Regions from separate parts of the Lactobacillus sp. PV034 genome, predicted to be linked through region 2. Evidence: predicted binding sites of a transcription regulator. Region 2 holds the regulator's gene; each other region holds the start of a gene.

Region 1 (10,719 bases), 430 kb from region 2:
CAGCTGCTTTTTTAGCTCCTGCTGCAATTGCAAATACATGAGGTATTTTACCTAAATCTTCAAGTTGTAATCCAACTCTTGGGACTTGGTCAATCAGTCTTCCCTGCTGGTCAAAGAAATACCCAAAACTTTCGGCCACAGCACCCTTCTCTCGAAGTTTGGAACGAGTAATCACATCTAAATTACGCCTTTTGGCCATTTCATCTGCTAAACCAATTCCATGAATGACTGCATCACTATTATATATGTTTGAAATCGCATTCGCAATACCGGCATCTTTAATTAAAATATCCAATGCTTCCGCAGGTATATTCTCTGGTAAATACAATCCCTGATGTCTACCTCCAGTTTTAGAGGCCATCACTTGAGCAATTGTATTACTTTGAATTTCGACACTTTCGCCTAATGCTCCTCGTCCAGCAACAAAAAGCAAATCACGATAACGACTCAATTTTGTTGAAAGATGACTAGCTGCCTTTGAAATTGTTGCTCCGCCCAAAACAGTAATGATATTTTTTCCTAAAGGAAGTAACAAGTCTAAAGCAGATTCAAGTTGTTGACTTAATTGCTCAAAAACACGTTCTTGTCGATCACTGTTACCTGGCACCACTATCACTCGTTCAATTCCCAATTTATTTGCAAGATCTTTTTCTAAATTACTTGCATTAAAAATTCGGTCAATAAACGGGGCAGCTTCTTTCAAAACATGATTTCCCTTTTCGGTTAAAATCATTCCATATTTTTTAACCTCTATTAGGCCTAAGCTTTTCAAAAGATCAGTTTCTGTACGGATATTTCGTTCGCTTAGTCCTAACTTCTCCGCTATTACCCTTCGCCCCACAGGGGCAAATAAAGAAATTTGCTCAAGAACGAGAAATCTTTGTCGAACTATTTTAAGAATATCCGGAGCCAAATCTTGCAACAAGGTTAAGTCCGTGTCCATATTTGCTCCTTCTAATGGGTCAAATTGTGTCCCACGTTGTGACACTTTGTGACCCACAAACTTTAAAAATATTAGAGAAATTCAAAAACTTTCGTTTTTTCATTTCCCTTTCGACACCCATAGTATAACAATATAAAATTTAGATTTCAACCTTTAATAAAACGATTTCATATTATCATAACTAATTGTTAAAAATATGTCCCCCCTCAGAGTCGAACTGAGATCTTAAGAACCGGAATCTTACGTGCGATCCATTACACTAAGGGGACGAATATCTTAATAATATTGTAGCAGAAAAAAGAAATACGTAACAAGAATAAATATATCAATCAATCCTTTTATTCTTATCCAATTATTAGTTTAATTTCGATATAATTTACTTGGGTTAGTATTTATATCGAAGAAAGGTAATTTAAATGGAAGCTGAACTAAAACAAAATCAGGCTAAAAAAATGCTTTGGCCTACATTAGCCATGATGGCTTTCTCCACCGTATGGGGTTTTGGAAATATTATTAATGGCTATGGTTACTTTGATGGAACTCATGTCATCTTTAGCTGGATTATAATGTTTGCCTTGTACTTTGTTCCTTATGCTTTAATGGTTGGGGAACTGGGATCAACTTTTAAAAAAGCTGAAGGTGGAGTCTCTTCATGGGTCAATGCAACAATGGGACCTCGTTGGGCTTATTATGCCGGCTGGACCTACTGGGCTGTTCATATCGTATATATCTCAAGTAAAGGAACTGGTGGACTAAGAGCTATGGCTTGGGGTATTTGGGGATCAATTGATAAATTTGATGCTACACCAACGCTTTGGATCCAATTAGCTACTTTAGCAATTTTCCTTTTCTTTTGTTGGTTTGCCAGTCGCGGAATTTCATTCCTAAAAACTTTAGCTACAATTGCTGGGACATCAATGTTTATTATGTCAATTTTATTTATCATCATGATGTTTGCAGCACCTACAATTAATCCTAATAGTAATTTTCAAACCATTTCTTGGAATTGGAAGAATTTCTTACCTAACTTTAATATCAGTTATTTCACTTCACTTTCTATTTTAATTTTCTCAGTTGGAGGCTGTGAAAAAATTTCACCTTACGTATTTAAAGTTAAAGATCCAGCTAAGAACTTTCCTAAGTCAATGATCCTACTAGCCATTATGGTTATAATTTCAGCGATTTTAGGTACTTTTGCCTTAGCGATGATGTTTGATCCAAGAAAGGTATCTGGCAGCAGCGCTGATCTAGCAAATTACATTTCTAATGGGCCATATTGGGCTTTCCAAAACTTGGGTACTTACTATCATGCAGGTAATCTTTTCCTCTATCTTTATGCTTGGTGTAATGTAATTGGTCAATTTTCAACTTTAGTTATTTCTATTGATGCACCTTTACGAATGCTTTTAGGTAGTAAAGAGGCTCATGATTTTATTCCATCAAGTCTATTAAAGAAAAATCGTCACGGTGCTTACATTAATGGGATTTGGATGATAGTCATTCTTTCGGGAGGATTAACGTTAATTCAAGCTGTTGTTCCAGACGCTACTCAAGTTATGGAGCAGCTAGTCAAATTGAATTCTACAACTATGCCGCTCCGCTACTTATGGGTGTTTGCAGCCTATATTGCTTTGCGCAATGATCGAAATAAGTTTAATTCCGAATACCAAATGACAAAAAATCAATGGTTAGCCAAATTAAGTGGTTACTGGTGTTTCTTCTTAACAGCAGCTTGCTGTATAGTTGGTATTTATTCACCAGATCCCTTCACTTTATTTTTAAATATTTTAACGCCAATTATTTTGCTTGCCTTGGGTTTAATCTTACCTCTGATTAAAAAGAGACAAGATAAAAAATTAATCTAATTAATTCTAACCAACTTGTAATACCAGACAGATATCTGTCTGGTATTTTTGTGTAAATTATTGTAGAAAACATTTGAAAATTTTCAGTTCCAATAGTTGACCTTAAAACGATTATGTGCTTTAATTAGCACAGTACATGTTAGAGTGCTAATTTTTATACAATTTAGGAGGTATTTTATATGCTTGTACCTACAGTTGTCGAACAAACTGCGCGTGGTGAACGTGCTTACGACATTTATTCAAGACTTTTAAAAGATAGAATTATTATGTTGAGTGGCGAAATTAATGATCAAATGGCAAATTCTATCATTGCTCAACTTTTATTCTTAGATGCACAAGATAATACTAAAGACATTTCTTTATACATTAACTCCCCTGGTGGTGTAATTACTTCTGGCCTTGCAATTATGGATACTATGAACTTTATTAAGTCAGATGTATCAACTATTGCAATCGGAATGGCTGCTTCAATGGCATCTATTCTTTTAACTGCTGGAACCAAGGGCAAACGTTTTGCCTTACCAAACTCAACTGTTTTAATTCACCAACCATTAGGTGGTGCTCAAGGTCAACAAACCGATATTCAAATCGCAGCTGAAGAAATCTTAAAGAGTCGTAAGAAATTAAATCAAATCTTACATGAAACTACTGGTCAACCATTAGATAAGATTCTTAAAGACACAGAACGTGATAACTACCTTACTGCTGAAGAAGCTAAAGATTATGGTTTGATTGACGACATCTTAGTTAATAAAGAAAAATAATTTTTCAAATCAAAAGAGGATTCGCAATAGCGAATCCTCTTTTTTATTCTTTAACATTTTCAGCTTCCAATTTAGCAGCAATTTCTTTAATTTTTTGAAAGCGATGATTTACCCCTGACTTAGAGATTGGTCCTCCTGGAAGTTGTTGTGCAACCTCTTTTAATGAAAGCTCAGCGTGATCTAAGCGAAAACGTGCTAATGTTGCTAATTTTTCGGGCAAATTATCTAAACCCATTTCTTTATCAATGAGCTGAATTTGCTCAACTTGCTGAGCAGCTGCTTTAGCGACTTTTTTTAAATTTGCGGTATCACAATTTACCAATCTATTTACTGAATTACGCATGTCTCGCATAATTCTTAAATCTTCAAAAGCAAGCATAGCATTTACTGCTCCAACCACATGAAGAAAGTCACCGATCTTTTCTGCTTCTTTAAGGTAAACAATGTAACCACTTCGACGCTTAGTTTTACGCGCATTTAGATAAAAATACTTATTCATTAACGTAACAAGATCGGTATTATGATTTTCATATAAGGAATAGATTTCTAAATGATAGCGACTTGTCTCGGGATTATTAACGCTACCGCCGGCTAAAAAAGCACCTCTTAGATAAGACATAGCACGTTGTTCTGAATTCAGTATGTATTCCGGAATACCAGTAACTAACCCTAATTGATCATTGATTACATCTAAATCAGTTAGAATTTCCTTAACACTTTGTTGCAATCTCACCAAGTACTGATAATTTTTCTTTAATTTCATCTTCTTAGAAACAATCAGTAATGGTTCAATTCCATACGCCGTTTTTATCAAAGAAAATATTCTTCTTGCAATTGCTGGATTTTCGGTCACAATATCCAAACTAAAATGATGCTGGTGTAAACTCAAAGTCCCATTCATTCTTAAGAATGCAGCGAGTTCAGCCTTTGCATGTTCAGGATGAACGGGTAGACTAGTTAACTCTTTTTTCACATCACTGGCATAAGAACTCATCTTTCCTCCTGCTGTCTACGACAAAAGGCGTCGAAAGCCAAATTTAAAATCTCGTCGACTACTTTCTCTCCATCATGAAAAACTAATCCACTATGTTGATCAATAAAATCTGCCGTAATTACTCGACAATTTTGTTTTCTTAAACCTTCAAAATCATTTCTAACTGGTTCCAAATATTCATCATAGTCATTGGGGTTAAACTTCGACATATCAATTTTGGCACCATTAACAAGAACCGTATCAATATAATTACCACCTAAATGCTTATTCAGTACTCTTACATGATCAGCAACAGTGAAATGATCAGTTTCTCCTTTTTGAGTCATAATATTGCAAATATAAATAACTTCTGCCTTTGTTTGTCGTACTGCTTCTCCTAAATTTTTAATTACTAAATTAGGTAAGATAGAAGTAAATAAACTTCCTGGGCCTAAAACAACTGCATCTGCTTGCATAATTGCTGCTAAGACTGGTAAAACAGCTTTTGGTTCATCTTCCGAATTAGTATTCGTTACCCATATCCTTTTGATTCTTTTATCTTGAGCCGTAATTTCTGTTTCGCCTGCCTCCGTTGTCCCATCTACAAATTCAGCATTTAAAGTCAATGGCTCATTTGAAGCAGGATAAATTCTGCCATCTACATGCATCATTTTGGAAAGAGATTGTACTGCATCAAAAATATTTCCTTGCATTTCATTTAAGGCAGCAATAATCAAATTACCAATTGCATGCCCTGCAAAAAATGAATCTGATGAATCAAACCGATATTGAAAAACCTCTTTTTCCTTTTCTGGAATATCAGATAAAGATACTAAAACATTTCTGATATCTCCAGGAGGAACCACATTAATATAATCACGAATTGTTCCTGAAGAACCACCATCATCGGCTACTGTAACAATAGCAGTAATATCTGCATTTTGCTCTTTTAAGGCATTCAGAATAACTGGTAACCCAGTTCCACCACCAATAACTACAATTTTTGGCCGTCTTCCTTTTATGACACGAACTATTCGATTTTCTCCATATGCCATAAAACTCTCCTTTATTGTTTTATATAACGACTAATTTCTCTATGAGATATGTCTACGGGATTATTCGGATATTTTTCAGCTAGATCAACTGCCAATTGACGAGCAATGGAAACACTGCGATGTTGTCCACCTGTACAGCCAATTGCTATTGTTAATCTTTCCTTCCCCTCTTCAATGTACCCTGGAATTGCAGTTTCTAACATTTCCAAGAATTTTTGATAAAACTCTTTAGTTTCCTTCTTCTCCATTACATAATCGAAAACTCTTCTATCAAGACCTGTAAATGGTTTTAGTTGAGGAATATAAAATGGATTTGGCAAAAACCTGACATCCATCACAATATCCGCATCAATCGGAATTCCATACTTGAAGCCAAAACTCATTACTTCAATTGAAAAAGTATGAGTATCACTATCACTAAAAGTTTTAATTAATTTTTCTTTCAGCTGTTTTTTTGAAAGATTAGAAGTATCAATAATGTAATTAGAAACATTTTTTACACGATCTAAAACTTCTCTTTCTTTTTGAATTCCGTCCAATAATCTTCCCTTTTGTGCTAAAGGCGGGAGACGACGAGTTTCCTTATACCTTGATACCAGAGCATCATCAGAAGCATCTAAAAATACCAAGGTAGATTGAATATTTTGGCTGTCTTCAAGCGAATTTATTTCATCAACTAAATCTTTATAGAAGCTTCGAACTCTTAAGTCAATAACAACTGCAACTTTACTAAATTCATCCGAACTATAAATTAGATCCCAAAAATTGCCAAGAAGTTCAGGAGGTAAATTATCTACTACAAAATACCCCATATCTTCTAAAGACTTAATTGCTACAGTTTTTCCTGCTCCACTCATTCCAGTTACAATCAGTAACTGTTTTTTATTCTTAGCCATTGCGTTGCCTCCTTGACATAAATTATAACATACCGGGCGTTTCATTTTTATATAAACAAAAAAGCTTTGAACTATCATAAGTTCAAAACTTTTTAAAAGTATTAACGATGCATCCAAGATACCATTAATTCATTGAAACCAAAGACTAAAAGCCAGAATGCAACTAGATATACCATAGTTAATGCTGCCAAGGTAGGATTAAATAGCAAGACAATCGCAATAATTAAACTAATAATGCTCAAGATCAAACTAAAAATAAAGTATCCTGTTGAAAAAGCTCTTAAGTGAGCAGAGAAAATGATCCCAATAATTGAGTCAGCTAAGAACCAAATAGCAAATAATAATGCTAAAGTTAAACCGCCAATTACATTAGCACACAAGAACAGAATCCCGATTACAATGTCAATCACAGCCGAAAGAATTGTTACCCAACTCATACTGAAAATATCTCTAAATTTTGCATAAGCATAAATCCACAAAATACCTTGTAAAATTGAGATAATCCCAAACAAGTAAACAAAAGTTCTAAAGCTGCGGTCAGGATAAGACATCACTAAAATACCGGCAATAATTAAAAGAACACCACCAACAAAGGCACCCCAGTCAAAGCCACGGTGTTTATCAGAACTAGAAAAATTATTCATAATTTATATTTCCTCCCTAGAAATAATTCTACTAAAAAAGTGTTATTTTTTGCAAGCGTTCTTAGTTAATATAGTATCTCTTTCAAGTACTGGCTTTAAGTATTGTCCAGTATAGCTTTCTTTTACTTCTGCTACTTCTTCAGGAGTTCCAGTAGCCACTACTTGACCGCCGCCTTCTCCTCCTTCAGGACCTAGGTCAATTAACCAATCTGCATTCTTAATCACATCAAGATTGTGTTCAATTACTAGGACTGTATTTCCATCATCTACTAAACGCTGCAATACTTCTAAAAGACGCTTAATATCATCAGTATGTAATCCCGTTGTTGGCTCATCAAGAATATAAAAATTCTTACCTGTTGATAATTTTTGCAATTCTGATGCTAACTTCATCCGTTGTGCCTCGCCACCAGATAAGGTAGTAGCTGATTGCCCTAGTTTCACATAACCTAAACCAACATCAACAATAGTTTGTAGTTTACGATGAATCTTAGGAATATTTTCGAAGAATTTAGTTGCTTCATTAATAGTCATGTCTAAAACTTGAGCAATATTTTTTCCACGATAAGTAACTTCTAAAGTTTCAGAATTATATCTACTACCGTGACAAACCTCACATGGAACATAAACATCAGGTAAAAAGTTCATTTCAATCTTAATAATTCCATCCCCATGACAAGCTTCACAGCGTCCACCTTTAACATTAAATGAAAATCTAGCCTTAGTATAACCACGCATTTTGGCTTCATTTGTTTGTGCAAAAAGCGTACGAATATCATCAAAGACAGAAGTATAAGTAGCCGGATTTGATCTAGGAGTTCTACCAATTGGACTTTGATCGATATCAATAATCTTTTCGATACTTTTATAGCCTGTAATTGATTTATATTTACCCGGTTTAGCTGAATTATTATTTAACTTCTGTGCCAAAGCTCGTTTTAGAATCATATTTACTAAAGTAGATTTTCCGGATCCGGATACACCAGTAACTACAGTAAATTTACCAAGAGGAAAATCAACATTAATATCTTTTAAATTATTTTCTGCAGCGCCTTTAACACTAATTTTTTTACCCGAGCCCTTTCTTCGCTTTAAAGGTACTGGAATAAATTTTTTACCAGAGAGATATTGGCCAGTCAAGGAATTAGGATTTTTCATAATTTCTTCTGGCGTACCAGCGGCCATTACCTTACCTCCATAAACTCCTGCACCTGGACCGATATCTAGGACATAGTCTGCTTGACGCATTGTTTCATCATCATGTTCAACCACAATTAAAGAATTGCCCAAATCTCGCATTTTCTTTAAAGACGAAATTAAGCGATCATTATCACGTTGATGAAGTCCAATTGAAGGTTCATCAAGAATATACATAACTCCTGATAAATTTGACCCAATTTGAGTTGCTAAACGAATTCGTTGTGCTTCTCCACCAGATAAAGTACCAGCAGAACGTGATAAAGTTAGATAGTCTAATCCAACATTACTTAAAAAAGTTAAGCGATCTTCCACTTCTTTTAGAATTGGCTTTGCAATTACAGCTTCTTGTTCACTTAAATCAACATTTTTAAAGAATTCTATTTCCTTTTCAATTGGTAAATCAGATGCAGCTGCAATATCTGTGCCATTAACCTTTACCGCTAATGCCTTCTCATTTAATCTTTTACCTTGGCAGGTTGTACAAGTTAGCTCAGTTAAGTACTTACTCATCGAATCTCTCATAAAGCTGGACATTGGATGATTGTAACGACGATCTACATTATTCATTACGCCTTCAAAAGCTTGGGTAGTATCATTTACACCAAAATCACCATTTAAATGGAATTTTATCTTTTTAGTTGAACCATGAAGTACAAGATCACGCTGACGCTTAGTTAATTTATTAAAAGGTTTATCCATTGGAATTTTTAGAGCTTCACAAGCTTGTTCGAGCATTTGAGTATAATATTTTGAATTTTTCCAAGGAGCCAGTGCACCTTCTGCCAAAGTTAAACTTTTATCAGGTACCACCAAATCCTCATCAACTGCAAGTTTCATGCCCAAACCATCGCAATCAGGACAAGCCCCAAAAGGAGCATTGAAAGAGAATAAACGCGGCTCTAATTCTCCAACCGTAAAACCACAAACAGGACAAGCATATTCTTCAGAGAAATTCATTTTTTCTCCACCAATTACATCTACGTCCATATAACCATCTGATAAACGAAGAGCAGCTTCAATAGAATCAAAAAGACGAGTCCGAATACTATCTTTGACAATCAAACGATCTACTACAATATCAATTGAATGACGCTTATTTTTTTCTAATTGAATGTCTTCGCTAATGTCATGCATTTCACCATCAACAATTACCCGAACATAACCAGCTCTTTGAATTCGTTTAAAAACCTCTTTGTGCTCGCCTTTCTTATCACGAATTATTGGTGATAAAATTTGAATCTTCGTTCTTTCTGGTAAGGCCATAATCCGATCAGCCATTTGATCTACTGTTTGGCTTTCAATTAAGGTGCCATCATTTGGACAAACGGGATGGCCTACACGGGCCCAAAGCAAACGCAAATAATCATTAATCTCAGTTACTGTGCCCACGGTTGAACGGGGATTATGAGATGTAGTCTTTTGATCAATTGAAATTGCTGGATTCAAACCATCGATTGAGTCAACATCCGCTTTATCCATTTGACCCAAGAATTGACGTGCATAGCTAGAAAGAGACTCAACATAGCGGCGTCTACCTTCTGCATATAAAGTATCAAAAGCTAGTGAACTTTTACCCGAGCCCGATAAACCAGTAATTACCACTAGTTTATCTTTCGGTATAGTTACATCAATATCCTTTAAATTATGCTCACGTGCACCATGAACTACGATTTTATCATTTGCCACTTAAACTACCTCCCTTTTTAGTTTTCTTAGTATGTATTTGACTTTGTAAATCTTGAATTGCATCACGTAAGTTAGCTGCTTCTTCAAAATCAAGTTTCTTGGCAGCATTTTTCATCTGATCAGTCAAAGTATTAATCATAGCCTTCTTTTGTTTGACTGTTAATTCATCAAAGTTAAGGTCACTAAAGCTTTCAGTTTGTTCTTCACTATCATCTACTGCTTTAGTTGCAGAGATTACGTCCCTAATTGGCTTAACAATAGTCTTTGGTGTAATACCATGTTCCTTGTTAAATTGTTCTTGTAACCGCCGACGACGATTTGTTTCATCAATTGCTACCCGCATTGAATCAGTAATGGTATCAGCATACATGATTACTTCCCCATGGGCATTACGCGCTGCTCGACCAGTAATCTGAATTAATGGTCTGGTTGAACGTAAAAAGCCTTCCTTATCGGCATCCAGAATAGCTACTAAAGATACTTCCGGAACATCAATACCTTCTCTTAAAAGGTTAATACCCACTAAGACGTCAAACTTACCTAAACGCAGATCTCTAATAATTTGTAATCTTTCTAAAGTTTTAATATCAGAGTGAAGATAACGTACTTTAATCCCCAAATCCTTTAAGTAATCAGTCAAATCTTCAGACATTTTCTTGGTTAAAGTAGTTACAAAAACACGCTCATTTTTTT
Region 2 (10,719 bases):
GCCGAAGGTGCAGAAGCAGTAAAAGCAAGAGTTCAAGCTTCTAAAAAGGTTACTGGTCCAAAAATTGTAAAGCTTTCACCAGCTCGTAACCAGCCAAAGAAAGAAAAGCCTAGAGCAAGAAAAGCTACACCTGCTATTCCTAGCGCTCCAATTCAAGACCAAGATCAAAAGAGAAATAATAACCGCAAAAAAGATTTTGGAAAACCAGGACGTAAACATCATGAAGTTCCAGAATATGAACGTGAACGTAGTGATCACTCTGATAAGGCAAGACGCCGTCGCAATAAGAAGAATAAACGCAATAACCAAAGTCAAGAAGTGAAAAAGCAACCTACTCAAAGAAAAGAACGTCCATTACCAGAAACTTTAGTATATGAAGAAGGAATGAACGCTCAAGATTTAGGTAAGATTCTTCACCGTGAACCAGCTGAAATCGTTAAGAAGTTGTTCATGCTTGGTGTTATGACCAATCAAAACCAATCTCTTGATAAGGATACAATTGAAATTCTTGCAGCTGAATATGGTATTGAAGCTGAAGAGAAAGTTCATGAAGATATTTCTGATATTGATACTCTTTACACAAAAGAAGTTGAAGCTTCTAAGAACTCTAAGAACCAAGTTAAGCGTCCACCTGTAGTTACAATCATGGGGCACGTTGACCATGGTAAAACCACTTTACTTGACCGTTTACGTCATACCAATGTTTCAGCGCATGAAGCGGGTGGTATCACTCAGAGTATTGGTGCTTACCAAGTAAAATTAGATGATCGCAAGATTACATTCTTAGATACTCCTGGACATGCTGCCTTTACAAACATGCGTGCTCGTGGTGCAGAAATTACTGATATTGTTGTTTTGGTAGTTGCTGCAGATGATGGTGTAATGCCACAGACTATTGAAGCAATTGATCATGCTAAAAGTGCAGGTGTGCCAATTATTGTTGCTGTTAACAAGATTGATAAGCCAGGTGCCAATCCTGATCACGTCATGGAAGAATTAATGCAACATGGTTTAGTACCTGAAGACTGGGGTGGAGATACTATTTTTGTTAAAATCTCCGCTAAAACTGGTGAAAATGTTGAAGATTTACTTCAAATGATTCTATTACAAGCTGATGTTTTGGAATTAAAGGCTGATCCAGATCAAAAAGCAATTGGTACTGTAGTTGAAGCACGTCTTGATAAAGGACGTGGCCCGGTAGCTGACTTATTAGTTCAACAAGGTACCTTGAAAGTAGGAGATCCAATTGTTATTGGTGATACTTATGGTCGTGTTCGTGTCATGACTAATGATAAAGGTCGTCGTGTTAAGGAAGCGAAACCTTCTACTCCAGTTGAAATTACTGGTTTAAACGATGTACCAGCTTCAGCTGATAAATTAGTTGTCTTTGATGATGAAAAGACAGCTAGAAGTGTTGGTGAACAACGTGCCAAGAATGCCCTTGAAAAACAACGTGAAAATGTTCAACATGTTACTTTGGATAACTTGTTTGATACTATGAAGAAAGAAAACATGAAGTCAGTCGACATTGTACTTAAGGCTGATGTGCAAGGTTCTGTTGAAGCATTGCAACAATCACTTGAAAAGATTGATGTTGAAGGTGTTCGTGTAAATATTATTCACGCTTCTGTAGGGGCTATTAATGAATCAGACGTAACTTTAGCTGCTGCTTCAAACGCATTTATCATTGGATTTAATGTACGCCCAACTGCTACTGCTAAGGCACAAGCTGAAAGTGAAGGTGTAGATATGCGTCTTTACAACATCATTTATAAGGCGATGGATGATGTTGAAGCAGCTATGAAGGGTATGCTTGAACCAACTTATGAAGAAAAAGTTACTGGTAACTTAACTGTTCGTGAAACTTGGAAAGTTTCTAAAGTTGGTACAATTGCTGGTGCCTTCGTAGATAGCGGTTATGTAACACGTGATTCTGGTATTCGTGTCATTAGAGATGGTATAGTTAAATATGATGGTAAAGTTGCTTCTCTTAAACGTTTCAAAGATGACGTTAAAGAAGTTAAGCAAGGTTTTGATTGTGGTTTAACTATTGAAAACTTCAATGATATCAAGGTCGATGACGAACTTGAAGCATATGAAATGCAAGAGGTTAAGCCTCAATAATAGGAGGCAATTATGAAACATAGAATTGGTCGTGTTGAAGGAGAAATTTTACGCGAATTAACAAAAATCTTAAGAAAAGATATTCGCGATCCACGCTTGAGTGATGTAACTATTACGGCAGTTGAATGTACTAATGATCTTTCATATGCAACTATTTATTACAGTTTGTTAACTGAAGATCCAGAAAAGGAAAAAGATGTTGCTGAAGCTTTAGATAAAGCTAAAGGTACAATGAGACACCTGTTAGGACAAACTTTAACTGTTTATAAAGTTCCAGAATTAATTTTTAAGCGTGACACTTCCGTAGCCTATGGTAGTAAAATCGACGACTTGATTCGCCAAGTAAAAAAGGCTGATCAAGAACGAGAAAATAAATAATATTAAAAGGCGTCAATCGAGTTGTTGACGTCTTTTAATTTAGGTATTAGGAGAATTTTGATGTTAAATGGTATTGTTGTACTTAATAAGGATCGAGGAATGACCAGTAGTGACTGTGTCTATAAGCTAAGAAAATTGCTTCATATTAGAAAAATTGGTCACGCAGGTACGTTGGATCCAGAAGTAAATGGAGTCTTACCGATTGCAATTGGACAGGCAACTAAATTAATTGAATTAATGCACCAAAAACCTAAAGCCTATATAGGAACAGGAAGGTTTGGTCTAGCAACTGATAGTTATGATTTAGATGGTCATGTACTTGCAACTAAAGCAGTTGAACAGCCCTTTACACGTGAAGAAATTAGTAGTGGGATGGACAGATTAACTGGTGAATTAGAGCAAGTTCCACCAATTTATTCAGCAGTGAGAGTAAATGGAATGCGTTTATATGAATATGCAAGAAAAAATATTCCTGTTGAGCGTCCAAAAAGAAAAGTTGAAGTGTTTAATTATCAGTTAACCAATGAATTAAGGTATGATAAAGAACATAAAACACAAGAATTTGATTTTGCGATTAAATGTTCTAAGGGTACTTACGTCCGATCATTAGTGAATGATCTAGGAACGCAGTTAGAAATGCCAGCTGTCATGACTAGTTTGACTAGAATCGCAAGTTCAGGTTTTAATATTAATCATGCTGTTAGTTTAGCTGATATTGAAGAAAATCTTGATCAGCCAGAAAAATGGTTACAACCAATTGATGAATTCTTCAGCGATTATCAAACGATAGATTTATCTCAAGATCAATTTAATCGCGTAAAAAATGGTGCCGCAATTAAATTAAATATTACGACTGAAAAAGTAGCATTAAGGTTTAATAATAAGATAAAAGCAATTTATAAAAAAGTAGGACAAGATTATCGTCCTGATTTAATGCTTTTAAACAACGAATAAAGAGGAATCAGAAGTGAAAGTAGTTTCAATAAAGTATCCAATTAAGGAAAAGCCAGTTAAAGATAAGATTGTTTTAGCTTTAGGTTTTTTTGATGGACTTCATCGTGGTCATCAAGCCTTAATCAAACATGCTAAAGAAATTGCAACAAAAAAAGGGTTACCTTTGGGGGTCATGACTTTTAATCGTCACCCAAAAGAAATTTATCAAAATGATAAAACTTTTGTTTATCTTAATACTCTAAAGGAAAAAGAAGAAAAGTTAGCAAAAATGAATGTTGATTATTTACTGGTAGTGGACTTTGATAAAAACTTCAGTAAATTGAAGCCACAGGAATTTATCGACAAGGTTTTGCTTAAATTAAATATTGATACTGCAGTTGTCGGTTTTGATTATACATACGGACCTAAAGATGTCGCTAATATTGAAAACTTACCTAAGTTTGTTAAAGGAAGGTTTGATATTGTGGTTGAACCAAAACATATGGATGGTGGAGAAAAAGTAGGATCAACAGTTATTCGAAATGCAATTGAAACTGGAAAAATTGAACTAGCTAATAAGCTTTTAGGTGAGCCTTACACCACTTCTGGAATAATCGTTAGAGGCTATCGACGTGGTCATCAAATTGGTTTTCCCACTGCCAACTTGCAAGTTGAAGGTGACAAGGTTATTCCAGCTGAAGGAGTTTATGCGACACGTACCTTAATTGATGGACAGTGGTATGATTCTATGACCAGTGTAGGTTATAATGATACTTTCGAAAATAAAGAATTAACTATTGAAACCCATTTGTTTGGTTTTGATGAAGAGGCTTATGGTAAGGCAATGACAATTGCTTGGTACAAGTTTATTCGGGGTAATATTAAATTTGCGGGTATTCCTGAACTGAGAGCACAGCTGGAAAAAGATCAAGCTAATATTCAGGCTTACTTTCACAATCTAGAGAAAAATAAATAAAGATTTTGAATTAAAAGATAACGAAGTGATGAGAGAATTCTTATTATTTCGTTGTTTTTTTACATTAGTTACTTAATTTTCAAATAAATTTAGCACTCTTCTTGCATTATTGCTAAAATTTGCTATCATTATAATTGTTAGCACAGCAAAAACTTGAGTGCTAATAAAGGGGCGAGAAAAATGTTGACCGAACGGCAAGAGTTAATTTTAAAAACTATTATTAAAGACTTTACGCAAATGCATGAGCCTGTTGGCTCGAAGACCGTTATGTCCCAATTACCAATAAAGGTTTCAAGTGCGACAATTCGTAATGAAATGGCAGCTCTGGAAGAAGCAGGGTTATTAGAAAAAACACACTCATCTAGTGGAAGAATTCCTTCTACAAGGGGATACCGTTATTATCTTGACCACTTAATTAATCCAGTTCAAGTTCCAAGTTCAATTTATGAAAAGATTGGCTATCAACTTAATCAACCATTTCACCAAGTTAATGAAATTGTTCAAGAAGCCGCAAAGATCTTATCTGATTTAACTGATTATACTGCTTTTGCAGCCGGTCCTGAAACGAAGGATGTTAAGATTACTGGTTTTAGGATTGTCCCAATTTCTTCTTATCAAGTAATGGCGATTTTGGTAACTGATGATGGTAACGTTAAAAATCAAGTTTACACATTACCTCATAATGCCAAGGCTGAAGAAATTGAAAAGGCAGTAGATTTAATTAATAGTCATTTAGTAGGCAAACATCTAAGTGAAATTAATTCTTCATTACTCAATGAGATTTCACATCAGTTAATTAATCGTTCATCAGCTCCGCAAGTACTTGACTTGTTGCAGGATGTAATTAAAGATGCTGCAAGTGAACAAATGTATGTTGATGGACAGATTAATTTACTTAATAACTTTGAAAGTAATGATGTTTCTCAGCTTAAATCATTGTATGAATTGATTGATCATAAAGAGGATCTTATTTCTAATTTAATTGACTTTAACCCAGAAGATATGGTTGGTAAAGGAAATTCCAAGATTCAAGTAAAGCTTGGTTCTGAACTGCCTTCCGATCTATTGAAGAATTATAGTCTATTAACTGCAGAATATAGTGTTGGTAAATATGGAAAGGGAACAATCGCCCTTTTAGGTCCAACAAATATGCCGTACTCGCAGATGATCGGTTTACTCGATTACTTTAGAGATGAGTTAGCGAAAAAGCTACTTGATTACTACGGTAGATTTAAATAGAGGAGGTTAGCTGTGAGTAAAGAAGAATTTCCACATGAAAAGGATTTAGATAAAGATACTTCATCAGCTCTAAAGGAAGATTCAAAGGCAAAGGTAGAAGATAAGCAAAAAACTACTGAGTCCGATAAATCTCACCCAGAGGATAATAATGCTAAGATTAGTGAATTAGAATTAAAGATTGATGCTTTAACTGAAAAGAATAAAGAACTTGAAGACAAGTATTTAAGAAGTGAAGCAGAAAATCAAAATATGCAAAACCGTTATTCAAAAGAGCGTGCGCAATTAATTAAATATGAATCACAAAATTTGGCAAAAGATGTTTTACCAGCAATGGACAACTTAGAACGTGCCCTAGCTGTTAAAGCAGATGATGAAGCTGCCTTACAATTGCAAAAGGGAGTGCAAATGACTCTTGATGCTTTAGTAAGAGCGATGAATGATCACGGTATTACTGAAATAAAAGCTGAGGGCGAAAAATTCGATCCTAACTTACATCAAGCAGTTCAAACGGTAGCTGCTGAGAGTGATGATCAAAAGGACCATGTAGTTCAAGTTTTACAAAAAGGATATCAATATAAAGATCGTACATTAAGACCAGCTATGGTTGTCGTAGCACAATAGCGAAAGGAAGTAATTTATATGTCAAAAGTTATTGGAATTGACTTAGGTACTACTAACTCAGCAGTTGCTGTCTTAGAAGGAAAAGAACCAAAGATTATTACTAACCCAGAAGGTAGTCGTACCACTCCTTCTGTAGTTGCTTTTAAAGATGGTGAAATTCAAGTAGGTGAAGCTGCTAAGAGACAAGCTATCACTAACCCAAACACTATCACTTCAATTAAAAGTCACATGGGTGAAGAAGGTTACAAGGTTAAGGTAGGAGATAAGGAATATACTCCTCAAGAGATTTCTGCTATGATCTTGCAATACATTAAGAAGTTCTCAGAAGATTATCTTGGTGAAGAAGTAACTGATGCTGTTATTACTGTACCTGCTTACTTTAATGATGCTCAAAGACAAGCTACTAAGGATGCTGGTAAAATTGCTGGCTTAAATGTACAAAGAATTATTAATGAACCTACTGCTAGTTCACTTGCTTATGGTTTAGATAAAGATGATGCTGATGAAAAAATCTTAGTTTATGACCTTGGTGGAGGTACTTTTGATGTTTCTGTCCTTGAATTAGGGGATGGTGTTTTCCAAGTACTTTCAACTAATGGTGATACTCACCTAGGTGGGGATGACTTTGATAAGAAGATCATGGATTGGTTAATCGAAAACTTTAAAGCAGATAATGGAATTGACCTTTCTAAAGATAAGATGGCTTTACAACGTTTGAAAGATGCCGCTGAAAAAGCTAAGAAAGACCTATCAGGTGTATCTTCAACTCACATTTCACTTCCATTCATTTCTGCTGGCGAAGCTGGTCCACTTCACTTAGAAGTAGACTTAACTCGTGCTAAGTTTGATGAATTAACTAATGATTTAGTTGAAAAAACTAAGATTCCGTTTGATAATGCCTTGAAAGATGCTGGTTTATCAGTTGGTGATATTGATAAGGTTATCTTAAATGGTGGTTCAACTCGTATTCCAGCTGTTCAAGAAGCTGTTAAGAAGTGGGCTGGCAAGGAACCTGATCACTCAATCAACCCTGATGAAGCTGTTGCTCTTGGTGCTGCAATTCAAGGTGGGGTTATCTCTGGTGACGTTAAGGACGTTGTTTTACTTGATGTTACTCCATTGTCATTAGGTATTGAAACAATGGGTGGCGTCTTCACTAAGTTAATTGATAGAAACACTACTATTCCAACTTCAAAGAGCCAAATTTTCTCAACTGCTGCTGATAATCAACCAGCTGTAGATGTTCATGTTTTACAAGGTGAACGTCCAATGGCAGCTGATGATAAGACACTTGGACGCTTTGAATTAACTGATATTCCACCAGCACCACGTGGTGTGCCACAAATTCAAGTTACTTTCGATATCGACAAGAACGGTATTGTAAATGTTTCTGCAAAGGATATGGGAACTGGTAAGGAACAAAAGATTACTATTAAGTCTTCATCTGGTTTATCTGACGAAGAAATCAAGCGTATGCAAAAAGAAGCTGAAGAACACGCTGAAGAAGATAACAAGAAGAAGGAAGAAGTTGACTTACGTAATGAAGTTGACCAATTAATCTTCACTACCGAAAAGACTTTGAAGGAAGTTGATGGCAAGGTTCCTGAAGACGAAATTAAGAAGGTTAAGGATGCCTTAGAAGATTTGAAGAAGGCTCAAAAGGATAATAACCTTGAAGAAATGAAAGCTAAGAAAGATGCTTTATCTAAAGTTGCTCAAGACTTAGCAGTTAAGCTTTACCAACAAAATGGTGGGGCACAAGGAGCTGGAGGCCAAGCAGGTCCAAACCCACAAGGTGATCAACCAAACGACAACTCAAATGGTAACGACGGCCCAACAGTTGATGATGATTTCCACAAGGTGGACCCTGAAAAGTAATATAGGTATAATATAAATACCATTAAGAAAAGAACTGCACCCTGTAGTTCTTTTCTTTTATAAATTAAAGGAGTTTATTGATGGCACAACGTGATTATTATGAAGTGCTGGGTGTAAGCAAGAATGCAACTGATAAAGAGATTAGTTCAGCTTATCGTAAACTAGCTAAAAAATATCACCCAGACATCAACCATGAACCTGGTGCTGAAGAAAAATATAAAGAAGTAAATGAAGCTTATGAAGTTCTTCATGACAAGCAAAAACGTGCTCAATATGATCAATTTGGCCAAGCTGGTGTAAACGGCCAAGGCGGTTTTGGCGGTCAAGGTGGCTTTGGTAATGCCGGTCAAGGATTTGGCGGTTTCGGTGATTTTGGTGATATCTTTAGTGATCTTTTTGGTGGCGGTCGCAGTCGTCGAGTTGATCCTACTGCACCACAAAAGGGTCAAGATTTAGATTATACTTTAGATCTTGATTTTATGGATGCAATCAAAGGTAAGAAGACCCAAGTTTCTTACAACCGTAATGAAGTATGTGCTACTTGTCATGGAAGTGGACCGGCTAAAGGTACACATCCAATTACTTGTGATCAGTGTCACGGCTCTGGTGTGGTCATGAAGACACGCCAAACACCATTTGGTATGATGCAGCAACAAGCTGTTTGTGATAAGTGTAATGGACGCGGTCAAATTATTGAGCACCCATGCCCAACTTGTCATGGTGAAGGAACAGTTGAAAAGAAGCATACTGTTCAAATTGATGTACCAGCAGGAATTGATAATGGTCAACAAATGCGTAAAAATGGCGATGGAGAAGCCGGTAAAAATGGTGGACCATACGGAGACTTATTCATTGTCTTTAGAGTAAAACCAAGTAAGAAATTTACTCGTCGAGGTACTACAATTTATTCTGATGTCCCAATTTCATTTGCACAGGCAGCTTTGGGTGACCAAATCCAAGTTGATACTGTTGATGGGAAAGTAGCACTTAAGATCCCTGCAGGCACTCAACCAAATACCCACTTCAAATTACGCGGAGAAGGGGTACCAAAATTAAATGGTAGTGGTCGTGGTGATCAAGAAGTAACTGTGACTATTCAAATTCCTAAGAAGATTAATGATAAGCAAAAGCAAGCTTTAGTTGATTATGTTAAGGCAGGTGGAGGAAATATTTCTCCGCAAGAAAAAGGCTTTTTTGAGAGAATGAAGGATAAGTTTGATCTTCATTAATACGTAATTTTTATAAAGTTAAAAAGAATAGGAGAAATTTTCCTATTCTTTTTCTTTTGTTTTGGCCCTTTGCTATAATTAAATAGGTGAAAAAGGCGAATTTATGGATATTAAAAAATTAAAAGATTACCAAAAACATATTAGAAACTTTTCAATTGTAGCGCACATTGACCACGGTAAGTCTACAATTGCCGACCGAATTTTAGAGTTAACTGATACTGTCTCAAAAAGACAATTAAAAGAACAATTACTTGATGATATGCCATTAGAGCGTCAACGTGGAATTACGATTAAGTTGAACTCTGTGCAAGTAAAATACCATGCTAAAAATGGTGAAGATTATATTTTTCACTTAATTGATACTCCAGGACACGTGGACTTTTCATATGAAGTGTCTCGTTCTTTGGCTGCTTGTGAGGGTGCTCTTTTAGTAGTTGATGCCACTCAAGGAGTGCAAGCACAGACTTTAGCCAATACTTATTTAGCGATTGATGATGATTTGGAAATTCTGCCCGTTATCAATAAGATTGACTTACCTTCTGCAGATCCAGAAATGTGTAAGGGTGAAATTGAAGAAATGATCGGTTTAGATGCTGAAGATGCAGTTGAAGTATCAGGGAAAACTGGTCAAGGAATTCCAGAATTACTTGAAAGAATTGTTCAAGATATTCCTGCACCAGAAGGTGACATTGAAGCTCCGCTTAAGGCCTTGATTTTTGATTCAAAATATGACGATTACCGTGGTGTTGTTTTAGCAGTTCGAATTGAAGAAGGTACCGTTAAACCTGGTGATAAGATTAGAATTATGAATACTGGGAAGGACTTTGAAGTTACTGAAGTAGGTGTTTCTAGTCCTAACCCTGTCAAAAAAGATATGCTTATTGCTGGAGATGTAGGATATATTACAGCCAATATTAAATCTGTTCGTGAAACTCGAGTAGGTGATACCATTACTAGTGCACAAAATCCTACTCCAGAACCATTGCCAGGTTATCGTCAAATTCCACCAATGGTTTATTCCGGAATGTATCCAGTTGATAATCAAAAGTATGATGATTTAAAAGAAGCACTTCAAAAATTACAATTAAATGATGCTGCTCTTGAATTTGAACCTGAAACTTCCCAAGCTCTTGGTTTTGGTTTCCGTTGTGGTTTTTTAGGCTTACTTCATATGGACGTAGTCCAAGAGAGACTAGAGCAAGAATTCGGGATTGATTTAATCATGACCGCACCAAGTGTAGACTATCACGCGATTATGAATGATGGCTCAACTAAGTTGATTGATAACCCGGCTGATTTACCTGAAGCAGGTGAATATAAAGAAGTTCAGGAACCTTATGT
Region 3 (10,719 bases), 350 kb from region 2:
TCCTTAATTATTTTATTCAAATTATTGATTAGTAATCTATGAGAATATAACACAACAGGAGATTGATACGAATTAGACTCATTGACTAACTGTTGAATAAGTTTAGATTCTTTTTGCATTAATTTTCTACCTTTAACTCTTATTTATGTAATTTTTATTTAAGGTAAAATAGGCAATGTTACAATAATCATAATTTATTCCTCCTAAATTAATAATTAGAGAAATAATATCATCACGAATAAATTTTTTGTTAAAATTTGCAAATATGCAAATTTATTTTGGCAAATTTACAATAAATTTCTTATATCCTGATAAAGATAAAATCTCTAGAATCTCCTCACTTTGACTTCTATCATTCTTAAATAAACTTTCAAAATATTTCCCTAATAATTTATACATTAACATATCAGGATTAGCTGACATATTTTCTAGTAACTTCAGTATGTTTGTTAGCAACTGCTGATCTTGTTCTTGGTATGCCCTGCCTAAATAATTAATGCAAATCGATCCTATTCTCCTTTGAGTTTCAAAGGAATACTGAGATATTTTATTCATATAAGTTCGTATAATTTTTTTCATATAAATACTCAATCGTTGCATATCAAAAATCATCATAGAACTTCCAAATAGTTGTAAAAATACTTTATTTGTAGTCCACTCATCAGCTTCATTTAATTTTTGAGATAATTTTTTAATAATTATAGGATCTAAATTTTTTAAATTATCTTGTAAAATTGACTCCATCAACGTAGCTTGTAAAACAATATTTTCTTTTAATTTTATGGGACGATATTTTTCTTTAATAGATTTTATTTCTACTAAATTACGATCATAAAAAGCGTTCGCTAGTCGTTTTAAAATTTCATCATCTGAGTTTTCGTTAACTAACTTTTCTTCATTAACAGCTGTCATCAATTCATTTAATTTAATTTTATTAATATTAATTATTTTAAAGAAATCTATAGTGCGTAAATCTTGTTGCCCTTGTTCAACTCTTGAATATTGAGATACTGAAATAATATTTCTAACGAATTCTTTTTGAGTTAATCCTCTTTTTTTACGTTCTTGATATAAGAATTTTCCAATATTTCTTTCTTGATTCATCTTTATCTCCAATTCTATATAAAAGTATTTTTTCTCTGTTTAAATTCACTATAACAGAACAACAAAAAATGCTGATGACTTAGTCATCAGCATTTTAATTATTTAAGATTAATAAACTTTTTAATAGGAGTTAGCTTATTACATCATGCCCATACCTGGGTTAGCTGGAGCAGCTGGTCCATCATTCTTTGAGTCATCTGGATCATCAGCAACAACTGCTTCAGTAGTTAACAATAATGCAGCAATTGAAGCAGCATTTTGAAGAGCTGAACGAGTTACCTTAGTTGGGTCAATAATACCAGCATCAATCATGTTTTCCCATTCATCAGTAGCTGCGTTGTAACCAACTTCTGGCTTTTCGTGTTCCAAGTGGTCTAAGATTACTGAGCCATCTTTACCAGCATTTTCAGCAATTTGACGAACTGGAGCACCTAAAGCTCTCATAACGATCTTAACACCAGTTTCAGCATCTTCACTGTCGCCCTTTACACTGTCTTGGATGGCTTTCATAACATCAACTAAAGCAGTACCACCACCAGCAACGTAACCTTCTTGAACAGCGGCACGAGTTGCGTTTAAGGCATCTTCGATTCTGTACTTCTTTTCCTTCAATTCAGTTTCAGTAGCAGCACCAACTTTGATGACAGCTACACCACCAGCAAGTTTTGCAAGACGTTCGTGTAACTTATTACGGTCAAATTCTGAAGTAGCATCTTCAATTTGACTCTTAATTTGGTCAACTCTTTCTTCAATAGCTTCTTTAGAGCCACCACCTTCAACAATAGTTGTTGAATCCTTAGTTACAGTAACTTTGCCTGCAGTACCTAATTGATCAATCTTAGTATCCTTCAATTCAAGACCAAGATCTGAAGAAATTACAGTACCACCAGTTAAAATAGCAATGTCTTGAAGCATTTCCTTACGACGATCACCAAAGCCAGGAGCCTTAACAGCAACTACATTGAAAGTACCACGAATCTTGTTCAAGACAAGAGTTGGAAGAGCTTCACCATCAACATCATCAGCAATAATCAATAATGACTTACCTTGTTGCACAATATCTTGTAATAATGGCAAGATGTCTTGAATGTTAGAAATCTTCTTGTCAGTAATCAAGATGTAAGGATTATCAAGGTCTGCTTCCATCTTGTTGTCATCAGTTACCATGTATTGTGATAAGTAACCACGATCAAATTGCATACCTTCAACTACTGATAATTCAGTGTTAATACCTTTAGATTCTTCAATAGTAATAACACCATCATTACCAACTTTTTCCATAGCATCGGCAATTAAATTACCAACTTCTTTACTTGCTGAGGAAACTGAAGCAACTTGTGCAATTTCTTCTTTAGTACTTACTTGGTGACTGATCTTGTGCAATTCATCAACAGCTGCCTTAGTAGCAGTTTCAATACCACGACGAATTCCTACAGGGTTAGCACCAGCAGTAACATTCTTCATACCTTCTTGGGTAATTGCTTGAGTTAAAACAGTTGCAGTAGTAGTACCATCACCAGCGATATCGTTAGTCTTTTGTGCTGCTTCTGCAACAAGTTTGGCACCCATGTTTTCAAAGTTATTCTTTAATTCAATGTTCTTAGCAATCGTAACACCATCATTAGTAATATCAGGGTTGCCGTAGCTCTTTTCTAAAACAACATTTCTACCCTTAGGTCCAAGAGTAGTTTTTACAGTGTTAGCTAACTTATCTACACCTTTTAATAATGAACGTCTTGCGTCTTCGCTAAATTTAATATCTTTTGCCATAATTCTAGCCACCTTTTATTTAAAATTACTTAATGACAGCGATAATGTCGCCTTCGTGAAGAACTAAGTAATCTTCACCTTCGTAGTTCAACTTAGTTCCAGCATACTTGTCAAAGAATACTTTTTCACCTTTTTGAACTGACATTGGAATTAATTCGCCGTTTGCACTACGTCTGCCTTCACCAACAGATACAATTTGTCCTTCTTGAGGTTTTTCTTTGGCATTAGAAGCAAGGACAATGCCTCCAACCTTTTGTTCTTCCTCTTCTTCAACTTTTACGATTACACGATCACCGATTGGTTGTAACATGATGCATGCCTCCTATTGCATAATTAATATTTAGCACTCATTTTTGTCTAGTGCTAACTCACAATTAAAATATTAACCTCTTTAGAAGATGAATGCAAGAATTTACGTTCAAAAAATTAGCACTTTTTATCATTGAGTGCTAAATAGCAAAAAACACAGGCTATTACCTAAGTCTGTGTTTTAAAATTAATTTTAATTAGTCATCAGTTTTCTTATCTGAATCCAAGAAATAAATTAAAGTTTGAAGTTCAGTTGCTAAGTCGACATTTTGTACCCTAATATCTGCAGGAGCAGACAGGCGTAAAGGAGTAAAATTCATAATTCCTTTAATTCCAGCTTCTATCATTTCTTCAGCTGTCTTTTGAGCAGCTGCTTGTGGAACTGATAAAATAGCAATCGTAATTTGTTGCTCTTGCAATTGCTTCTTCATTTCACTCATATCATAAACAGGAACGCCACTCATAATTGTTCCCGTAATCTTAGGATTAATATCAAAAGCTGCTGAAATACGAATATTATTAGTGCGCTTAAAATTGTAATTTAAAAGGGCTTGCCCCATATTTCCGACGCCAACTAAAGCAACATTAGTTAAAGTATCCTGGTTTAAAATCTTTTTAAAGAAATTCAAGAGACTTTTGACATCATAACCATAGCCTCTTTTACCAAGAGCACCAAAATAAGAAAAATCTCTTCTAATAGATGCACTATCTACTTGCACTGCTTCTGATAATTCCGTAGAAGAAACTTTTTCTTTTCCTTCATCATTTAAAAAAATTAAATAGCGGTAATATAACGGTAATCGTCTTGCCGTTGCCTTAGGAATTTTAATTGCTTCCATTTCTTTTACCTCATCATCAATAGTTTGTGAATGTGAATTATTTTACTTTTCACATCAATAATACGCGATACTTTCGAAAAAAATCAAGTAAGCAAGTTCACAAATTAATATTTTTAAATAAAAATACCAATATTTCACAATCTAAAATAAATTTAGGATAAAGCGCTATGTTACAATATTTGCTAGGAGAATTAGAATTATGATAATTGCACAAGGACAAAATCTTGAACAGCGTTTTGGCGCTAATACAATTTTTTCAGGAGTTACCTTTTCAATTCCTGACAATGCTCGCATCGGTCTTGTTGGACCAAATGGAGCTGGAAAAACTACTCTATTAAAAATAATGACTAGCGAACAAAATCCATCTGGTGGTGAGTTCACTATTAACAAAAATATTGATGTCGGTTATATCGCTCAGGAAAATGGTCTAGATGAAAGTAAGACCATCTGGGAAGAAATGCTTTCTGTTTTTGCAGACTTAATTGCGACAAATAAAAAAATCACTAGCATGCAAGAACAAATTGCAGATCATCCCGAAGATCAAGAACTTTTAAAACGCTATGATCAACTAGCATATGACTTTGAACAAGCTGGGGGCTTTACCTACCAAGCAGAGATTAAAAGCGTTTTAAATGGATTTAACTTTAAGGAAGATACTTGGTCAAAAGTAATTGGGACTTTATCAGGCGGTGAAAAAACACGCTTGGCCTTTGTAAAGTTACTTTTACAAAAACCACCTTTGTTACTACTTGACGAACCCACTAACCACTTAGACCTAGATACATTAGACTGGCTAGAAAGTTTTCTCAAGAACTATCAAGGCGCTATTGTTACTGTTTCTCACGATCAATACTTTTTGGACAATCTAACTAATGAAATTTTTGAATTAAATTTTGGTAAGCTAACTACTTTTAAGGGTAACTATACTCAATACACTAAAGAACGTGAATTAATGGATTCACAACAAGAAGCAGCTTATGAAAAACAACAAGAACACATCAAAAAAGAAGAAGAATTCATTCAAAAAAACTTAGTTAGAGTCTCTACAACCAAACGTGCTCAAAGTAGACGTAAACAACTAGAAAAATTAGAGCGGATCAATCCACCTAAGCACAAAAATAAAGTTAGAATTCATTTTTCTAGTGAACGTCCTTCTGGTAAAGAAGTCTTAATAGCTAAGGATTTATCTATTGGTTATCCTGACAAAACAATGGTCGAAGATATTAACTTCCAAGTTAACAAAAATGATCGCGTAGCAATCATTGGCCCTAATGGAATTGGTAAGTCTACTTTATTAAAAACAGTTGTTGACAAATTAACACCAAAAACTGGTTCTATTAAATTAGGTGCCAGTCTAGACCTTGGTTACTATGACCAGGAACTCCAAACCCTTGAACCTCGCAAAACAGTTCTTGACACTATTTGGGATCGTCATAAAACTATGCCAGAAAAAGATGTACGTTCAATTCTGGCTAGTTTCTTATTTACTGCTAAGGATATTGATAAAACTGTCGGTCAATTATCTGGTGGACAAAAAGCGCGTTTAACCTTAACTGTTCTTTCATTGGAACATGACAACTTCTTACTAATGGACGAACCAACAAACCACTTAGATATTGAAGCTAAAGAAGTTTTAGAAGCTGCTTTAGATAAATATGATGGCACTTTACTTTTTGTTTCTCACGACCGTTACTTCATCAATGAATTAGCTAACAAGATTATTTCTGTCAGAGATGGCCATGCTAAAATTTATGAAGGTAATTATTCTTATTATCTTAGTGAAAGAGAAAAAGAAAAAGTTGCCCAAACCGAAAATAATGTTGTCTCTTCAAATAACAAAGTTACAACTACTTCCGAAAGTAAAACCAAACTTTCCTATCAAGAGCAAAAGGCACGAGATTCTCAAAAGCGTAAACTTGAACGTGCAGTCAAAGATGCTGAAACTTTAATTGAAGACTTAGAAAATCAAGAAAATAGTATTCAAACTGAAATGGCTAATCCAGAAATTGCTGCTTCATTTGAAAAATTAGGCCCATTACAAGAAGATCTGACTAAAGTGCAAAAACAACTTGAACAAGCCAACAATGAATGGGAAAAGGCAATTGAAGCCTTAGATAAATTTGAATAAAAAAAGAGTTTAAGTCATGAACTTTATCATGACTTAAACTCTTTTTATTTGTAATTCATTTGTAAGCGTAATGCTTCGTAAATTGGACGACCACCTAGTAAATCAACTACATAGTAAGAAATGAAGGTTGCAATTACCATTGGCAAAATTTGTTCCACACTTCCGACCATTTCAGTCAATAATAAAATTGCTGTAAACGGAGCTTTTTCAATTGAGCCAAAATAAGCAGCCATTGAAATTACGATTAAATGTGGATAATAATTAGTAGACAATAAATTCATATGGATGAGTGAAGTAGCAGCAAAAGCACCTAAAATAGCACCCAAAGCTAAAATTGGCATAAAAATACCACCAGGAACTGAACTACCATATGAAATCATTGAATAAATAAATCTCACCACAAAGAACACAAGGGGAAGAAAAATTATTTCCCAGGAACTATCAAACATTGTATGCATAAATTTAGCATTAGATAAGCTACTAATGAAAACATGCGATCCACCAAGTATTTTTGCATCCCATAAACCCACGGGAATAATTAATAGTAAGGGAATGATACTGTGGTAAACATTGGGTAGCTTAGTGAGTTTAGTTATTTTGCTATAAATAGGTCTTAAGCTCAATAAACAATATTGATAAACATATCCAAATAAGCCTAATACTACTCCTAGAACTAAGATTATCCAGTAATATTTCAAAGGAAGTGGACCATTTACTGGTAAGTAAAGACATGGAGTAGTACCAAAGAATAGCAAAGTAACCCAATCAGAACAAAAACTTGCAATTAAGGCCGCAATTACTTCAAGAGGAGTAAAGCTAAAAGTAATTTCTTCTACTAAGAATAAAACTCCTGCTAATGGTGCAGAAAATGCAGCTGATAAGCCAGCAGCAATACCACATTGAAATAGCAATTGCTGGCGGATCTCACTTTTTGTATGAATTAAGTTTTTTTCTATTCCTTGACCAATCATGGCACCCATTTCAATACATGGACCCTCTCGTCCAAGCATTAATCCAGGACAAATAGCTAATAAGCCACCAATGAACTTGCGCCACAAAATTGACCACCACGGCATTTTATTTTCTTTTAAAAATACCGCTTCAATTTGAGGTACACCTGATCCCACTAAATTCTTGATTTGGGGCTTAATGACAATAGCGATTAACCAACAAACGACAAACATCAATGCTATATAAGGTAACAGAAACCAGAGATTGTGCTTCATCACAGGATAAATAATAAATAATCCTTCCATTGTCCGGTCAATGATCCAGCGAAAAACGCTGACAACGAATCCTGTTCCCAGTCCCGTTGCAATTGCCCCAAATAAGATATAAGTAATTTTAGAAGTAAAAGGCTTGTGCAAAATTTGTTTTGCTGTTTTTACCATATATTTCTCTACCCACTTTATAAAAATTAACACTAATGATTTAATTTTATTCCTTTTTCATTATTTAGTGCAATAAAAAAGGATAAGTCTTTCAACTTTATCCTAATTTAAACCACATTTTTCAAAAATTTCATCGACATGACGTAAATGGTAGTGATAATCAAACGCATCATCAATATCTGCTTCTGATAAATAATTCATGATTTCGCTGTTCTCAACTAAATCTCTGAACTGTAACTGTTCGTTCCAAGACTTTGCGGTAAGCTTTTGAACCATGTCATAAGCCTTTTCACGTGATAAACCTGCTTCATCAATCAATTTTAATAATACGCGTTGAGAATAAATCAAACCGTAAGTACGATCCATATTCTTGAGCATTGTTTCCGGAAAGACATCCAAATTAGACAAGATATTATTAAACCGGTGAAGCATATAATCGATTGCAATTGTAGTATCGGGTAAAATTACCCGTTCCGCACTTGAATGAGAAATATCGCGTTCATGCCATAATGATACATCTTCATAGGCTGCTACAATATTTCCACGAACCACACGTGCCATTCCACATAAATTTTCGGAACCAATAGGATTACGTTTATGCGGCATTGCTGAAGAACCTTTTTGACCCGCTCTAAAGTGCTCTTCAACTTCATGAATTTCTGATCTTTGCAAGGAACGAATTTCAGTAGCCCAGTTTTCAATACTCGTTGCAATTAAAGCCAGCATTGCAATATATTCAGCATGCAAATCTCGTGGTAAGACTTGTGAAGTAACAGGTTGTTGATTCAAACCTAACTGCTTTAAGACACTTGTTTCAACTTCTGGAGGGACATTAGCAAAAGTTCCAACTGCTCCAGAGATCTTGCCCGATTCTACGCCTTTAGCTGCATGTTCAAAACGATCAATGTCACGTTCAAGTTCTGTATACCAACGTGCAAGCTTCAAGCCAAAAGTAGTTGGTTCAGCTTGTACTCCGTGAGTACGTCCCATCATAACAGTATTTTTATATTTTCGAGCTTTTTGCGCAATAGTATCTTTCAGCTCAGCCAAATCTTTACGAATTATTTCATCAGCTTCTTTTAAAAGAACACCCTGAGCCGTATCTACGACATCAGTAGAAGTTAAGCCGAAGTGAACCCATTTCTTTTCTTCACCAAGACTTTCAGAAACTGTCCGAGTAAAGGCAACAACATCATGGTGAGTAATTGCTTCTAATTCAGCTACTCTTTCTGGAGTGAAACTAGCATTTTCAGCAATTTTTTTAGCATCTTCTACTGGTACTTCACCGAGTTCTGCCCAAGCATTAGTTGCAGCAACTTCTACCTTTAACCAAGCATTATAACGATTCTTATCTGTCCAAACTTTGCCCATTTCTGGGCGAGTATAACGTTCAAGCATTTATTACATTTCCCATGGATTCTTAATAACAATAGTTTGCTTCCGATCTGGTCCAACTGACACTGTAACTAGTGGTAGACCAGTAACTTCTTCAATTCGCTTCAAGAACTTCTTAGCATTTTCGGGAAGATCTTCATAATTCTTAACTTGAGTAATATCTTCTTCCCAAGCTGGTAATTCTTCATAAACTGGCTTACAACGGTCAAGTTCTTTTAAGCTAGCAGGATAGTAATCAATTTTCTCACCATCAAGTTCATAAGCAGTACAAATTTTAATTGTATCAAAACCAGAAAAGACATCAAGTAAATTCAAACTCAACGCATTTAAACCTGACACACGCTTAGCATGACGTAAAGCTACTGAATCAAACCAACCAACACGACGTGCGCGGCCAGTCACAGTTCCGTATTCATGAGCAATATCACGAATCTTATCACCAGTAGCATTAGTCAATTCAGTTGGAAATGGACCAGCACCAACACGAGTTGTATAAGCTTTACATACTCCAATCACATTATCGATGCGGTTAGCACCAATACCGATTCCAGCGGCAATTCCTCCTGAAATAGTATTTGAAGAAGTAACAAATGGATAAGTACCCTCATCAATATCAAGCATGATGCCTTGAGCCCCCTCAAAAAGAACCTTTTCATCATTATCAAGGGCTTCATTAACTAAGACAGAGGTATCAGTTACATACTTTTTCATTCTTTGACCATATTCCAAATATTTATCAAAGATATCTTCAAACTTAAGTGCTGGCTTCCCGTATACCTTAGTGAATAAAGCATTCTTTTCCTTTAAATTAGTGCGTAACTTTTCTTCAAAAGTATCTTTTTCTAAAAGATCACAAACACGAATACCAACACGAGAAGCTTTATCCATATAGGTTGGTCCAATACCATTCTTAGTAGTACCAATCTTATTAGCGCCTTTTGCTTCTTCTTGGTATTCATCTTGTTTAATGTGATATGGCATAATGACATGCGCACGATTAGAAATTCTTAATTTACTGGTATCAATTCCATTTTTTTCAAGATTATCTAATTCTTCAAACATAACTTCTGGATTGATAACTGTACCATTTCCAATCACAGCGCCTTTACTTGCAGCGAAGATTCCAGAAGGAATTAAACGCATTTTAAAATCTTTACCATCAATTTCGATAGTATGACCAGCGTTATTTCCTCCGTTTGAGCGAACTGCCATAGTCGCTTCTTTACTTAAGAAATCGGTAATCTTACCCTTTCCTTCGTCTCCCCATTGACTTCCTACAACTGCAACTGATGTCATTGAATTTCACCTCATAAAAACTATTTTTAAAACCGACTTCTAGTGTAGCAAGATGAGTTAATTAAGTCAACACACTTTACGAACATTATTTTAATTATGTATCTACAAAGTTCATATTTTTGGAATAATTTTTAATCAAAATAGTATTTATATAAATAAATTATTAAAACACGAACATTAAAAAGAGCTATCCTTTACAAAGGATAACTCTTTTTACTCAAATCATTAATTAATTAATCTAGAAGCTTAAAACGAATCTAAATAGTGCAATTAAGATTGCATAAGCAAAACTTAAGAGTACTACATAAATTAAAGCGCCATAAAATGTATCGTGCTTAACTGGCTTATCTTGTGGTTCACCACGCAATACATTTACAAATGCTGCTAAACCAAAGAAAGCACAAAATAGTAATGTTAGACGGTATCCTACCACAACAAAGCCCATGTTGGAAGTGAACAATAAACTAATGAATGCAACAATTGAAAT

Evidence for each region. The regulator HrcA, encoded in region 2, represses chaperone genes, less so after heat shock. The targets are predictions, from matches to a motif close to TTAGCACTCNNNNNNNNNGAGTGCTAA.
Region 1: a site for HrcA is predicted at 2,933-2,959, ahead of clpP (ATP-dependent Clp endopeptidase proteolytic subunit ClpP). Genes of this name have one in related genera too.
Region 3: a site for HrcA is predicted at 3,301-3,327, ahead of groES (co-chaperone GroES). Genes of this name have one in related genera too.

Annotation. Positions count from the first base shown of each region.
Region 1 covers NZ_CP041982.1:719,842-730,560, forward strand. Annotated here, with positions in the region: gene FP432_RS03690 (sugar-binding transcriptional regulator) at 1-943, opposite strand, end outside; gene FP432_RS03695 (APC family permease) at 1,360-2,808, shown strand; gene clpP (ATP-dependent Clp endopeptidase proteolytic subunit ClpP) at 2,988-3,572, shown strand; gene whiA (DNA-binding protein WhiA) at 3,616-4,566, opposite strand; gene FP432_RS03710 (gluconeogenesis factor YvcK family protein) at 4,563-5,600, opposite strand; gene rapZ (RNase adapter RapZ) at 5,612-6,496, opposite strand; gene FP432_RS03720 (HdeD family acid-resistance protein) at 6,598-7,140, opposite strand; gene uvrA (excinuclease ABC subunit UvrA) at 7,183-10,026, opposite strand; gene uvrB (excinuclease ABC subunit UvrB) at 10,016-10,719, opposite strand, start outside.
Region 2 covers NZ_CP041982.1:294,776-305,494, forward strand. Annotated here, with positions in the region: gene infB (translation initiation factor IF-2) at 1-2,124, shown strand, start outside; gene FP432_RS01580 (ribosome-binding factor A) at 2,137-2,502, shown strand; gene truB (tRNA pseudouridine(55) synthase TruB) at 2,563-3,456, shown strand; gene ribF (riboflavin biosynthesis protein RibF) at 3,470-4,411, shown strand; gene hrcA (heat-inducible transcriptional repressor HrcA) at 4,592-5,650, shown strand; gene grpE (nucleotide exchange factor GrpE) at 5,663-6,271, shown strand; gene dnaK (molecular chaperone DnaK) at 6,290-8,149, shown strand; gene dnaJ (molecular chaperone DnaJ) at 8,230-9,378, shown strand; gene lepA (translation elongation factor 4) at 9,482-10,719, shown strand, end outside.
Region 3 covers NZ_CP041982.1:1,533,601-1,544,319, reverse strand. Annotated here, with positions in the region: gene FP432_RS07810 (hypothetical protein) at 1-119, opposite strand, end outside; gene FP432_RS07805 (helix-turn-helix domain-containing protein) at 274-1,104, opposite strand; gene groL (chaperonin GroEL) at 1,243-2,874, opposite strand; gene groES (co-chaperone GroES) at 2,900-3,184, opposite strand; gene FP432_RS07790 (redox-sensing transcriptional repressor Rex) at 3,381-4,022, opposite strand; gene FP432_RS07785 (ABC-F family ATP-binding cassette domain-containing protein) at 4,222-6,150, shown strand; gene FP432_RS07780 (ClC family H(+)/Cl(-) exchange transporter) at 6,195-7,541, opposite strand; gene purB (adenylosuccinate lyase) at 7,644-8,939, opposite strand; gene FP432_RS07770 (adenylosuccinate synthase) at 8,943-10,232, opposite strand; gene FP432_RS07765 (hypothetical protein) at 10,471-10,719, opposite strand, start outside.